Linked DNA regions of Arcticibacter tournemirensis. The protein of the gene in region 1 interacts with the protein of each later gene in a pairwise test. Links are inferred from orthologs where the notes say so. Each region holds a gene or a part of one and is shown on either strand. Other genes may lie near its edges.

Region 1 (6,468 bases):
GAGAATAGCCTCGTCGATTTGAGAATCAGGGCGGAAAACTGTGCTATCCGTAGTGTAGGGAAGTTCTGAGGCCTGAGCCGAAGAAACTTCCATAAATAGGAATCGATAGGTTTCAGCGAATACTTCTTCTTCAAAAAGTGATATTCTTTGGTAAGCAACGATGTGTATACGTCTTGTTGTTCTTCGTTCAAAAGGCCTGCCTGGCCAAAAAGCAGTGCTTCAGTTTGAAGGGGACTATTTTTATGCTTGCCAAGTATCTGCTGAGGAAGGGATCTCGCCAGGAGTTCGAAAGGAAGTGCATTTACTTTGAGTCCGAAGTTTCGGGCAATCTGTATGTAAAAGGCATCATCCCAGCTCCCTTTACATTCCTTTACCAGTGCAAAGATGCCAGAGGACTTTTCTTCCAGGCGTTCTATGAGCATTCTGGACAACCAGTTACCAATATAAATTTCATCTACCTGTCCCATTTGCTTTTCACAAGGTATCCAGCTTAGATTTTCCATCAGCATATGGTAACGTTTTTCGATCCCGGGTATTATATAGCTTTTTAGCTCCAGCGTCGGCGGCTCTGTCCCATCGTTCCTTAACACGGACTTATCATGTTCGTAAACTATATGAAGTACTACATTATTGTAAGCCTCATCCTGACCATGTTTGTGGCGCTCCCAATCGGAAGACTGAATGTGCACCTCTGCATTTCCTGCCCACAGCGTGTTATTAATGCGAACTTTTACATCACTAAAGTCCGGACCGGCATCCTTATTATAAATTCCTGGTGTTATAATTTCGACAGGTTCGGAGTAAATGGTTTTTAAGTCCTTCTGACTAAACTGCCTGAATTTCCATATAAAACAGATAAAGTCCTCGGTCATTTATAGTTATGAGTTATATGTTATGAGTTATGAGTGATTTAAGCCACCGGGGTACGTAAAACCTCCTGTTATATAAAACAAATATGAAGAGCCTAAGGTTTAAAAACAGCTGATTTCTAATACACCTAACTTATAATCCATAATCCATAATTCATAACCACTAAAGCCACGCAGCCATTTCCTGCTGGACCTTCTTCGCTTCCCGTCGTGCAGCCTCCGCGAAATCCTCTCCCGAAGACGCATAAATAATAGCACGCGATGAATTAACGAGTAGTCCGCAATCCTGGTTCATCCCAAATTTACAGACATCATCCAGGCTTCCTCCCTGAGCGCCTACTCCCGGAACCAAAAGAAAGTGGTTAGGCACATGCTTCCTTATAGTAAGGAAGGCCTCTCCTCTTGTCGCTCCCACAACAAACATCATATTTTCATCAGAGCCCCACTCTTTCGCTGTATTTAACACCGATTCAAACAACATCCCGCCTCCATCTGAAGTTAAAAACTGAAAATCCTTGCTTCCCTGATTGGAAGTAAGAGCCAGAAGAATCACCCATTTATCTTCAAAGCTGAGGAAAGGTTTAACAGAGTCGGCGCCCATATAAGGCGCCACGGTCACAGAGTCGAAGCTCATTCCGGAAGATCCCGGATCAAAAAAGGCCTTAGCATACATTTCCGAAGTATTGCCGATATCGCCTCTTTTAGCATCTGCTATGCTGAAGCAGTCTTTCGGGAGATATTCAAAGGTTTTAATGAGGCTTGTCCAACCCGCAAGACCACGGCTTTCATAAAAGGCTGTATTTATTTTATAGGAAACGCAGAAATCTTTTGTCGCATCAATAATCTTCTTGTTAAACTCAAATACAGGATCTTCTGTATCCAGAAGAGAATTTGGAATCTTGTCAATATCTGTATCCAGTCCGATACATAAAAAAGACTTTTTAAGCCTTATCTGATCAATCAATTGTTCGCGTTTCATATTTTATTACTGGTAAAGCCTGCTCCTGGTAATCAAAAAAACATTCATATTGAAGCCATTGGCTCCGTAATGAATACGCATAGCACAAAATAACGAAGTCATCCTGCTTCGTAAAAAGAGGTGTGCAGTTTGCGACACAAAGAAACCAAAACAATAAAGGGCACGAAAATTTTTTTTATTTTTTTGCTATTTCGAAATTATTGCAGTACAATTGTGCCGTTATCTCAGAATGTTATCCTAAACATCGCAGAAAATTCATAACGATTTCTTTAAAATGTTTTTTCTCTGATTGTTGCGGATTTACTCTTACAAACAAAATCCTATATAATATTTCAAAATTGAATGGAAATTACTGAATTGAACGACAAGCTTGTGTCTGAGCTTCGTGAGATTGCCAAATCCTTTGGTATCGAAGGTGCTGATACTTTGCGAAAAGCCGAACTTATAAATAAAATCAAGGAGCAGCAATCACTTATTGAAGCTGCCCGTCAGAGTGAACCAGTTGCCGAAGTTGAGCCAGCGATAGAAGAAAAGCCAAAAAAAAGGGCACGCACTATAAAAACAAAAGCAGAAAAACAACCGGAGTCATCTTCAAGTACGTTATTTGACGCGCCGGCAGAAACTCCTTCAACGGAGCCAGCTCCGGCAGAAGCAGCGCCAGAAGTAGCAACGAAGGCTGAAGCTTCGCCTGCTGAAACCACTCCTGCAGAAAATACAGCGCCTCCTGCCAGGCCAAGAAGGCAGATCACGTTAAAAAAACGTACAGAAGCTGATATAGAAGCTTTCGAAGCAGCTCAACAAGTAGCTCCCGAAGAAAGACCTTCCTCTGCAGCAAGCAGATTTAGCGCTGCCAGAGCCTCTGAAAGAAGTACTGACAGCAGAGCTCAGGAGGCCAGAGCGCAGGAAGCTGCTGGCCTTTCCCCTGCTACCAATTTAGACTTTGACAACGTCATTGTAAATGAAGGTGTGCTTGAAATAATGCCCGATGGCTATGGTTTCCTCCGCTCTTCCGATTACAACTATCTGACGTCTCCTGACGATATTTATGTTTCGCAGTCTCAAATTAAATTATTCGGGCTCAAAACAGGCGATACTGTAAGAGGAAGTATAAGGCCTCCAAAAGAAGGTGAAAAATATTTTCCATTAGTACGTGTAGAAGCTATCAACGGACGGATTCCGGCTGAGGTAAGGGACAGAGTGCCTTTTGATTACCTTACGCCCCTTTTCCCTTTAGAAAAGCTGAATCTGTTCATGGATACAAGCCATAACTCAACAAGGATCATTGACCTGTTTACTCCAATAGGTAAAGGCCAGCGCGGACTGATTGTTGCGCAGCCAAAGACAGGAAAAACCATGTTACTGAAGGATGTGGCTAATGCGATTGCAAAAAATCACCCTGAAGTGTACCTCATTATCCTTCTGATCGACGAACGTCCTGAAGAAGTAACTGATATGGCAAGAAGCGTACGTGCTGAAGTTGTTTCGTCGACATTTGATGAACCTGCAGAGAGACACGTGAAGATTGCTAACATTGTGCTTGAAAAAGCAAAAAGAATGGTAGAATGCGGGCATGATGTTGTTATCCTGCTGGATTCTATTACACGACTGGCCAGGGCCTATAACACCGTTGCTCCGGCTTCCGGAAAAATCCTTTCTGGTGGTGTTGATGCAAATGCACTTCATAAACCAAAACGTTTTTTCGGAGCTGCACGTAATATAGAAGACGGCGGATCTTTAACTATCCTGGCTACCGCCTTGATAGACACTGGTTCTAAAATGGACGAAGTGATCTTCGAAGAGTTTAAAGGTACCGGTAACATGGAACTTCAGCTCGACCGCAAATTATCTAACAAAAGGATATTCCCAGCAATTGATCTTACTGCCTCAAGTACCAGAAGAGATGATCTTCTGCATGACCGTGAAACACTCCAGCGTATCTGGATACTCCGGAATCACCTTGCCGACATGAACTCCCAGGAAGCTATGGAATTCCTGCTTGGACAAATGAGAGGCACAAAATCAAACGAAGAATTTCTTGTTTCAATGAATAGTTAAGACAAAGTGCAGGCGAATAGGAGAAAGTGTAATACTCTTTCTTACCTTTGCGCCTGCACTTGTACTTTTTACATGAAAAAACACATACCAAATGCAATTACTTGTTTCAACTTGTTTAGCGGATGTGTTGGTATTGCCTTTGCATTCAATAACAACCTCATCTATGCAGGCTATGCTATAATTATTGCAGCCCTCTTTGATTTTGCAGATGGTTTAATTGCCCGGGCTCTCAGCGTTTACTCAATTCTGGGTAGGGAGCTTGATTCTCTGGCTGACGTGATCAGCTTTGGACTGCTGCCTTCGGTAATTGTTTACCAGTTATTTCTTGCGGCTCCTCAACTGGGCGAACTGAGTATTTACTTAAATTACTCTGCCTTTATGATCACTATCTTCTCGGCACTCAGGTTAGCTAAATTCAATATTGATGCCCGCCAGACGGATCATTTTATCGGACTGCCTACTCCGGCAAATGCGTTGCTGGTTGCGTCTCTTCCTATGATCATATCTGAAGCAGGAAGCTTTTGGTCGAGCTATATTTTAAATCCTTACTTCCTTTTTATCTTCAGCATTGGAATGGGCTTCCTGCTGGTCATGGAAGTACCACTGATATCGTTAAAATTTAAGTCTTTCGCTCTCAACGAGAACCTCCTACGCTACATTTTACTATTTTCTGCAGCCCTGCTCATCGTGCTGTTTAAATTCGTCGCCGTTCCGTTTATTATCTTTATCTATATCGTTTTATCGGTTATTCAATTTAAGTTTTAAGTAATAGGTTTTAAGTAGTAAGTTCTAAGTAATAAGTTCTAAGTAGAAAGTAATACGTTCTAAGTGATACGTATTGAACGATACATTTCTGATCAATTTCTAACCTATAGGCATTACGCGCAACTCATAACTCATAACTCATAACTCATAACTCATAACTCATAACTCATAACTCATAACTCATAACTCATAACGCCCTACCCTTTCCCCTGAAGGTCGTCTTTTATTTTCTGAAGACCGGCGTAAAGAGACTCGCAGGAGACCTTTAACTGGCTCACCTTTTCCTCTATCTCTTCGGTATGATCAAGATTGCGGGCCTTACGTTCAATTTCAGCCATTTGCTCCTTTGCTGCTTCCACACCCATAAAGGCCAATGTTGGTTTAATCTTATGAGCCACGTCTCCGGTAACTTTCCAATCTTTTTCCTGAATTGCTTTATCCAATTGATCAAAATAGACCGGAGTTTGCTCCATAAAGATGTCGATCATATCAATAATAAACTCGGCATTTCCATCCGCAATATCATTAAGATACGAAAGATCAATATCAAAAGTAGTTTTGTTAATATCCTGGGGCATATTGTTATTATCAGATTCCACTTGTACGTATAAATCGTCAGAAAGTTCGGATAATAGCTCTTTTATCTTCTTCCCTATTAAAGGATGAACCATGTCGGGCGCTATCTCGCATAGTGGCGCTAATGCAAATCTTCTTTCCTGCATTAAGGGGTGAGGGATAACCAGATCGGGTTCGTTAATGATTTCATTCTCATAAAGAAGAATATCAATATCAAGCGTTCTGGACCCCCATTTTTGAACTCGTTCGCGACCCAGAGATTTTTCTATGGCATTTACAGTGAACAAAAGGTCGCGCGGCGAAAGACTCGTAGACACCTGTAAAGCCTGATTCAGAAATTCAGGAAGCCCGGTATTGCCCCATGAGGCAGTTTGATAAATGGAAGATGACTTTTCTATCGGACCTATTTCTCTTTCAATCAAGAGGGCCCCCTCCCGGAGATAAGAGTGTCGGTCGCCCAGATTACTTCCCAGCAACAAATAAATATTTCGCATAAACCTAATTCGGGCTTGTAACGTTTCAAATATATTGATATCTATTGTATACTTGCATATATTAAACACTATAAGATTAGCTTTCGATGAAAGGATTTTTTAAGATTGTTTTCGCTTCAATGGTAGGATTTATCCTGTCGGCCATTGTTTTGGGTATTCTTTTTATTGCCATTGTCGTGGGAATTGTTTCTGCAACCGATGGCGAGAAGGTGACGGTGTCGCCCAACTCCGTTATTCATATGTCTCTCAATGACCAAATTGTAGAGAGAACATCAAAGAGTCCTTTTGACGAGCTTGAACTTACGGGACTTCAAACCAATAAGAACATGGGGTTAAACGACATCTTATTGGCACTCAAGCGTGCTCAGACCGACGATAACATCAAAGGGATCTATCTTGATGTCTCTGGAGTACAGGCAGGAATGGCCACAGTAGAAGAAATAAGAAATGCTCTGATCGACTTTAAAAAGTCGAAGAAGTTTATCCTGGCTTACAGTGAGGTATATACACAGGGCGCCTACTATCTGGCTTCGGTAGCAGACAAGGTTTATATCAATCCGGAAGGGATCCTCGAATTTACAGGATTCAGCTCGCAGGTTACCTTTTTTAAGGGAACAATGGAAAAACTGGAAATTGAGCCGCAGATCATTAAGGTAGGCACATATAAAAGTGCAGTCGAACCATTTATTCTGGATAAGATGAGTGATGCGAACAGGCAACAGGTCACTTC
Region 2 (3,805 bases), 250 kb from region 1 along the record:
GTGATGATATTCCTGTAATCCGTGGTTCTGCATTAGGCGGACTGAATGGAGATGCACAGTGGGTAGCTAAGATCATGGAATTAATGGAAGCTGTAGATAGCTATATTCCAATTCCTCCACGTCTGACTGACCTTCCTTTCTTAATGCCGGTTGAAGACGTATTCTCTATCACTGGTCGTGGAACAGTAGCAACTGGTCGTATCGAGCGTGGTGTTATCAACTCTGGTGAGCCGGTTGAAATCCTGGGTATGGGAGCTGAAAACCTGAAATCAACAGTAACAGGTGTTGAAATGTTCCGTAAGATCCTTGACAGAGGTGAAGCTGGTGACAACGTAGGTTTATTGTTACGTGGTATTGAAAAGACTGATATCCGTCGTGGTATGGTTATCTGTAAACCAGGTTCAGTAACTCCTCACACAGATTTCAAAGCTGAGGTTTACGTTTTATCAAAAGCTGAAGGTGGTCGTCACACTCCATTCTTCAACAAATATCGTCCTCAGTTCTATTTCCGTACCACAGACGTAACTGGTGAGATTTCACTGGCTGAAGGTGTAGAAATGGTTATGCCTGGTGATAACGTTACTATCACTGTAAAACTTATCAACGCGATTGCGATGGAAAAAGGTTTACGTTTCGCTATCCGCGAAGGTGGTAGAACTGTAGGTGCCGGTCAGGTAACTGAAATTTTAAAATAACATTCGACACCGTTAACGCGGTTGGATGAATAGATAAATTACAAAGTACTCAGAATCTCTGGGTACTTTGTTCTAAAAAATAAAAATCAATCTTAAATCTTCTGAGGGAGATAAAATTACGGGCATAGTTCAATGGTAGAATAGAGGTCTCCAAAACCTTTGATCAGGGTTCGAATCCTTGTGCCCGTGCTTAAGTTTGCAAAAAATGGCTAACGTAGTTGAATTTATAAAAGAGTCTTATGATGAAATGCTCCATAAGGTATCATGGCCGACCTGGACAGAGTTACAAAATTCAGCGGTCATTGTGCTTGTAGCCTCAGTGATTATTGCGCTGATGATTTTAGCTATGGATGAATCTGCCGGCAATCTTTTGAAATTTTTCTACAGGTCGGTTGCTTAAAATGAACAATACAATGAGTGATCAACTGAAGTGGTACGTTGTCAGAGCAGTTAGTGGTAAGGAAAAGAAAGTAAAGCAATATATAGAAACCGAGGTTAACCGCCTTGGTATTTCTCATTTACTACCTCAGGTTCTGATACCTATGGAAAAATACTATCAGATGCGTGAAGGGAAGAAGATTGCTAAAGAAAGGAATTTTTATCCTGGGTATGTTCTGATAGAAGCAGCTTTAGACGGAGAGCTCGAACACGTTATAAAAAATATAAACAGTGTAATTGGTTTTCTTGGCGACAAGGGGGGCAACGCTGTTCCATTACGTCCGGCGGAGGTAAACCGTATACTGGGAAAAGTAGACGAGATGAGCCAGCAGGGCGAAACCATGAACATCCCGTATTATGTTGGCGAGAATGTTAAGGTAATGGATGGTCCGTTCAATGGTTTCACCGGTGTTATAGAGGAAGTAAACGAAGAGAAGAAGAAGTTAAAGGTAATGGTGAAGATCTTCGGACGCCGTACTCCTCTGGAGTTGAATTATATGCAGGTAGAGAAAGAATAATATAGTATCAAGATATTAGTATCAAGTATCAAGACACAAACAGCAAGATTCTTACTTGGCGTCTAAAATGGAAATCTTGCTACCTGATACTAAAATCTTGATACTGAATAAAAATCTTAAATGTTACATAGCTTCCACTTACTAACATTGAGTAATAAATAAATAAACAAAAATGGCAAAAGAAGTCAGTGCGTTAGTAAAATTACAGATCAAGGGTGGCGCTGCGAATCCATCACCTCCGGTTGGACCTGCTCTAGGTGCAAAAGGGGTGAATATCATGGAGTTTTGCAAGCAGTTCAATGCACGCACCCAGGATAAGCCAGGTAAAGTATTACCTGTTGTAATTACAGTATACGCTGATAAGTCATTTGATTTTATCATTAAAACCCCTCCTGTAGCAATACAGTTGCTTGAAGTTTCAGGCATTAAGAGTGGGTCGGCAGAGCCTAACCGCAAGAAGGTTGCTTCGGTATCCTGGGAGCAGGTTGAGGCTATTGCTAAAGATAAAATGCCTGACTTAAATGCTTTTACTGTAGAGTCGGCGATGAAAATGGTTGCCGGTACAGCACGTAGTATGGGAATTACCGTTTCCGGTAATGCACCATGGAACAGTTAATTAATTAAATCAGTTAAGAAGTGGCTAGATTATCAAAAAATCAAAAAAAGGCACTCTCCAAGATTGAGGCGGGTAAAGCGTATTCTTTACAAGATGCATCTGCTCTTGTTAAAGAAGTAACGACGACCAAGTTTGATGCTTCTGTGGATATCGATGTTCGTTTGGGCGTTGATCCGCGTAAGGCAAATCAGATGGTTCGTGGTATTGCTACCCTTCCTCATGGTACAGGTAAAACTGTGCGGGTTCTGGCTTTGGTAACACCTGAGAAGGAAGAAGAAGCGAAAGCAGCCGGTGCGGATTATGTTGGCCTGGATGAGTATATTTCAAAAATAGAAGGTGGGTGGACCGATGTGGATATCATTATCACCATGCCAAGTGTGATGGCGAAAGTTGGTAGGCTGGGTCGTATTCTCGGTCCGCGTAACTTGATGCCAAATCCTAAGTCTGGTACTGTTACTACGGAAGTAGGAAAGGCAGTAACTGATGTAAAGGGTGGTAAAATTGATTTTAAGGTTGACAAAACCGGAATCATTCATACTTCAATAGGAAAAGTATCTTTCCCTGCTGATAAGATCTATGAAAATGCGTTGGAAGTACTCCAGACACTTTCGAGATTGAAACCATCAGCAGCAAAAGGAACATATTTTAAGAGCATTCATATCTCTTCTACTATGTCTCCCGGAATCGAAATTGAAACTAAAACAGTAGCGGGGATCTAATCATGACAAAAGAAGAGAAACACGAGATTGTTCAATCCCTTGCTGCGCAGATTAAGGAGTACGGGAACTTTTACATTACCGATACTGCAAATCTTTCAGTTGCTAAGATCAATGCAATACGCCGGAAGTTCTTTGAGAGCGGGATTCCTATCCAGGTCGCAAAGAATACTCTGATCCGTAAGGCAATGGAAGCTGCTGGATTAGAAGCTCCGGAGTTAGATGAAGCATTAAAAGGTTCTTCTACGATTTTGTTTTCGTCAGTAGCAAATGCTCCTGCGAAGCTTATCAAAGAACTTAGAAAAAAAGGTGATAAGCCGGTTTTAAAAGGCGCCTACATTGATTCTGCACTTTTCATAGGTGACAATCAATTAGATGCACTGGCAACCCTCAAATCTAAGGAAGAGCTTATCGGCGAAATCATTGGATTATTGCAGTCGCCTGCTAAGAACGTTATTTCGGCCCTTTCATCAGGTGGAAATAAGCTTGCAGGTATAGTTAAAACATTACAAGATAGAGGTTAAGACAGACACCTGAAAGCTCAGTCACATAAATTAGTAAAAAGTAAAATTTAAATAAAATGGCAGATTTAAAAGCGTTTGCTGAACAATTGGTAAACTTAACAGTAAAAGAAGTTAACGAGTTAGCTCAGATCCTTAAAGACGAGTATGGTATTGAACCTGCTGCTGCTGCGGTTGCAGTTGCTGCTCCTGCTGCCGGTGGCGATGCACCTGCTGCAGCTGAAGAACAGACTGCATTTGACGTAATCCTGAAAGAAGCAGGTGGCGCGAAGTTAGCAGTTGTTAAATTAGTTAAGGACCT

Evidence for each region. The genes of interacting proteins can lie anywhere in the genome.
Region 2: the proteins of rho (region 1) and nusG interact in binary tests that used the Escherichia coli proteins (3 or more experiments, as listed by UniProt). The link is inferred for Arcticibacter tournemirensis from one-to-one orthologs.

The regions. Positions count from the first base shown.
Region 1 is NZ_VFPL01000001.1:4,552,368-4,558,835, forward strand. What follows is about bases 1,562-4,546. They hold rho (transcription termination factor Rho), read left to right. Parts: upstream 1,562-2,190; coding sequence 2,191-3,903; downstream 3,904-4,546. Other genes in these bases: pyrF (orotidine-5'-phosphate decarboxylase), read right to left, coding at 1,562-1,848; BDE36_RS18920 (CDP-alcohol phosphatidyltransferase family protein), read left to right, coding at 3,976-4,546. In the rest of the region: BDE36_RS18905 (DUF2851 family protein), read right to left, coding at 1-872; more of pyrF, read right to left, coding at 1,033-1,561; more of BDE36_RS18920, read left to right, coding at 4,547-4,668; folK (2-amino-4-hydroxy-6-hydroxymethyldihydropteridine diphosphokinase), read right to left, coding at 4,866-5,738; signal peptide peptidase SppA, read left to right, coding at 5,825-6,468. UniProt on the Escherichia coli protein: Facilitates transcription termination by a mechanism that involves Rho binding to the nascent RNA, activation of Rho's RNA-dependent ATPase activity, and release of the mRNA from the DNA template.
Region 2 is NZ_VFPL01000001.1:4,805,590-4,809,394, reverse strand. The notes cover bases 65-2,879. They hold nusG (transcription termination/antitermination protein NusG), read left to right. Parts: upstream 65-1,108; coding sequence 1,109-1,651; downstream 1,652-2,879. Other genes in these bases: rplA (50S ribosomal protein L1), read left to right, coding at 2,288-2,879; rplK (50S ribosomal protein L11), read left to right, coding at 1,824-2,267; secE (preprotein translocase subunit SecE), read left to right, coding at 901-1,095; tuf (elongation factor Tu), read left to right, coding at 65-695. Outside these bases: more of tuf, read left to right, coding at 1-64; more of rplA, read left to right, coding at 2,880-2,986; rplJ (50S ribosomal protein L10), read left to right, coding at 2,989-3,507; rplL (50S ribosomal protein L7/L12), read left to right, coding at 3,564-3,805. UniProt on the Escherichia coli protein: Part of the processive rRNA transcription and antitermination complex (rrnTAC). The complex forms an RNA-chaperone ring around the RNA exit tunnel of RNA polymerase (RNAP).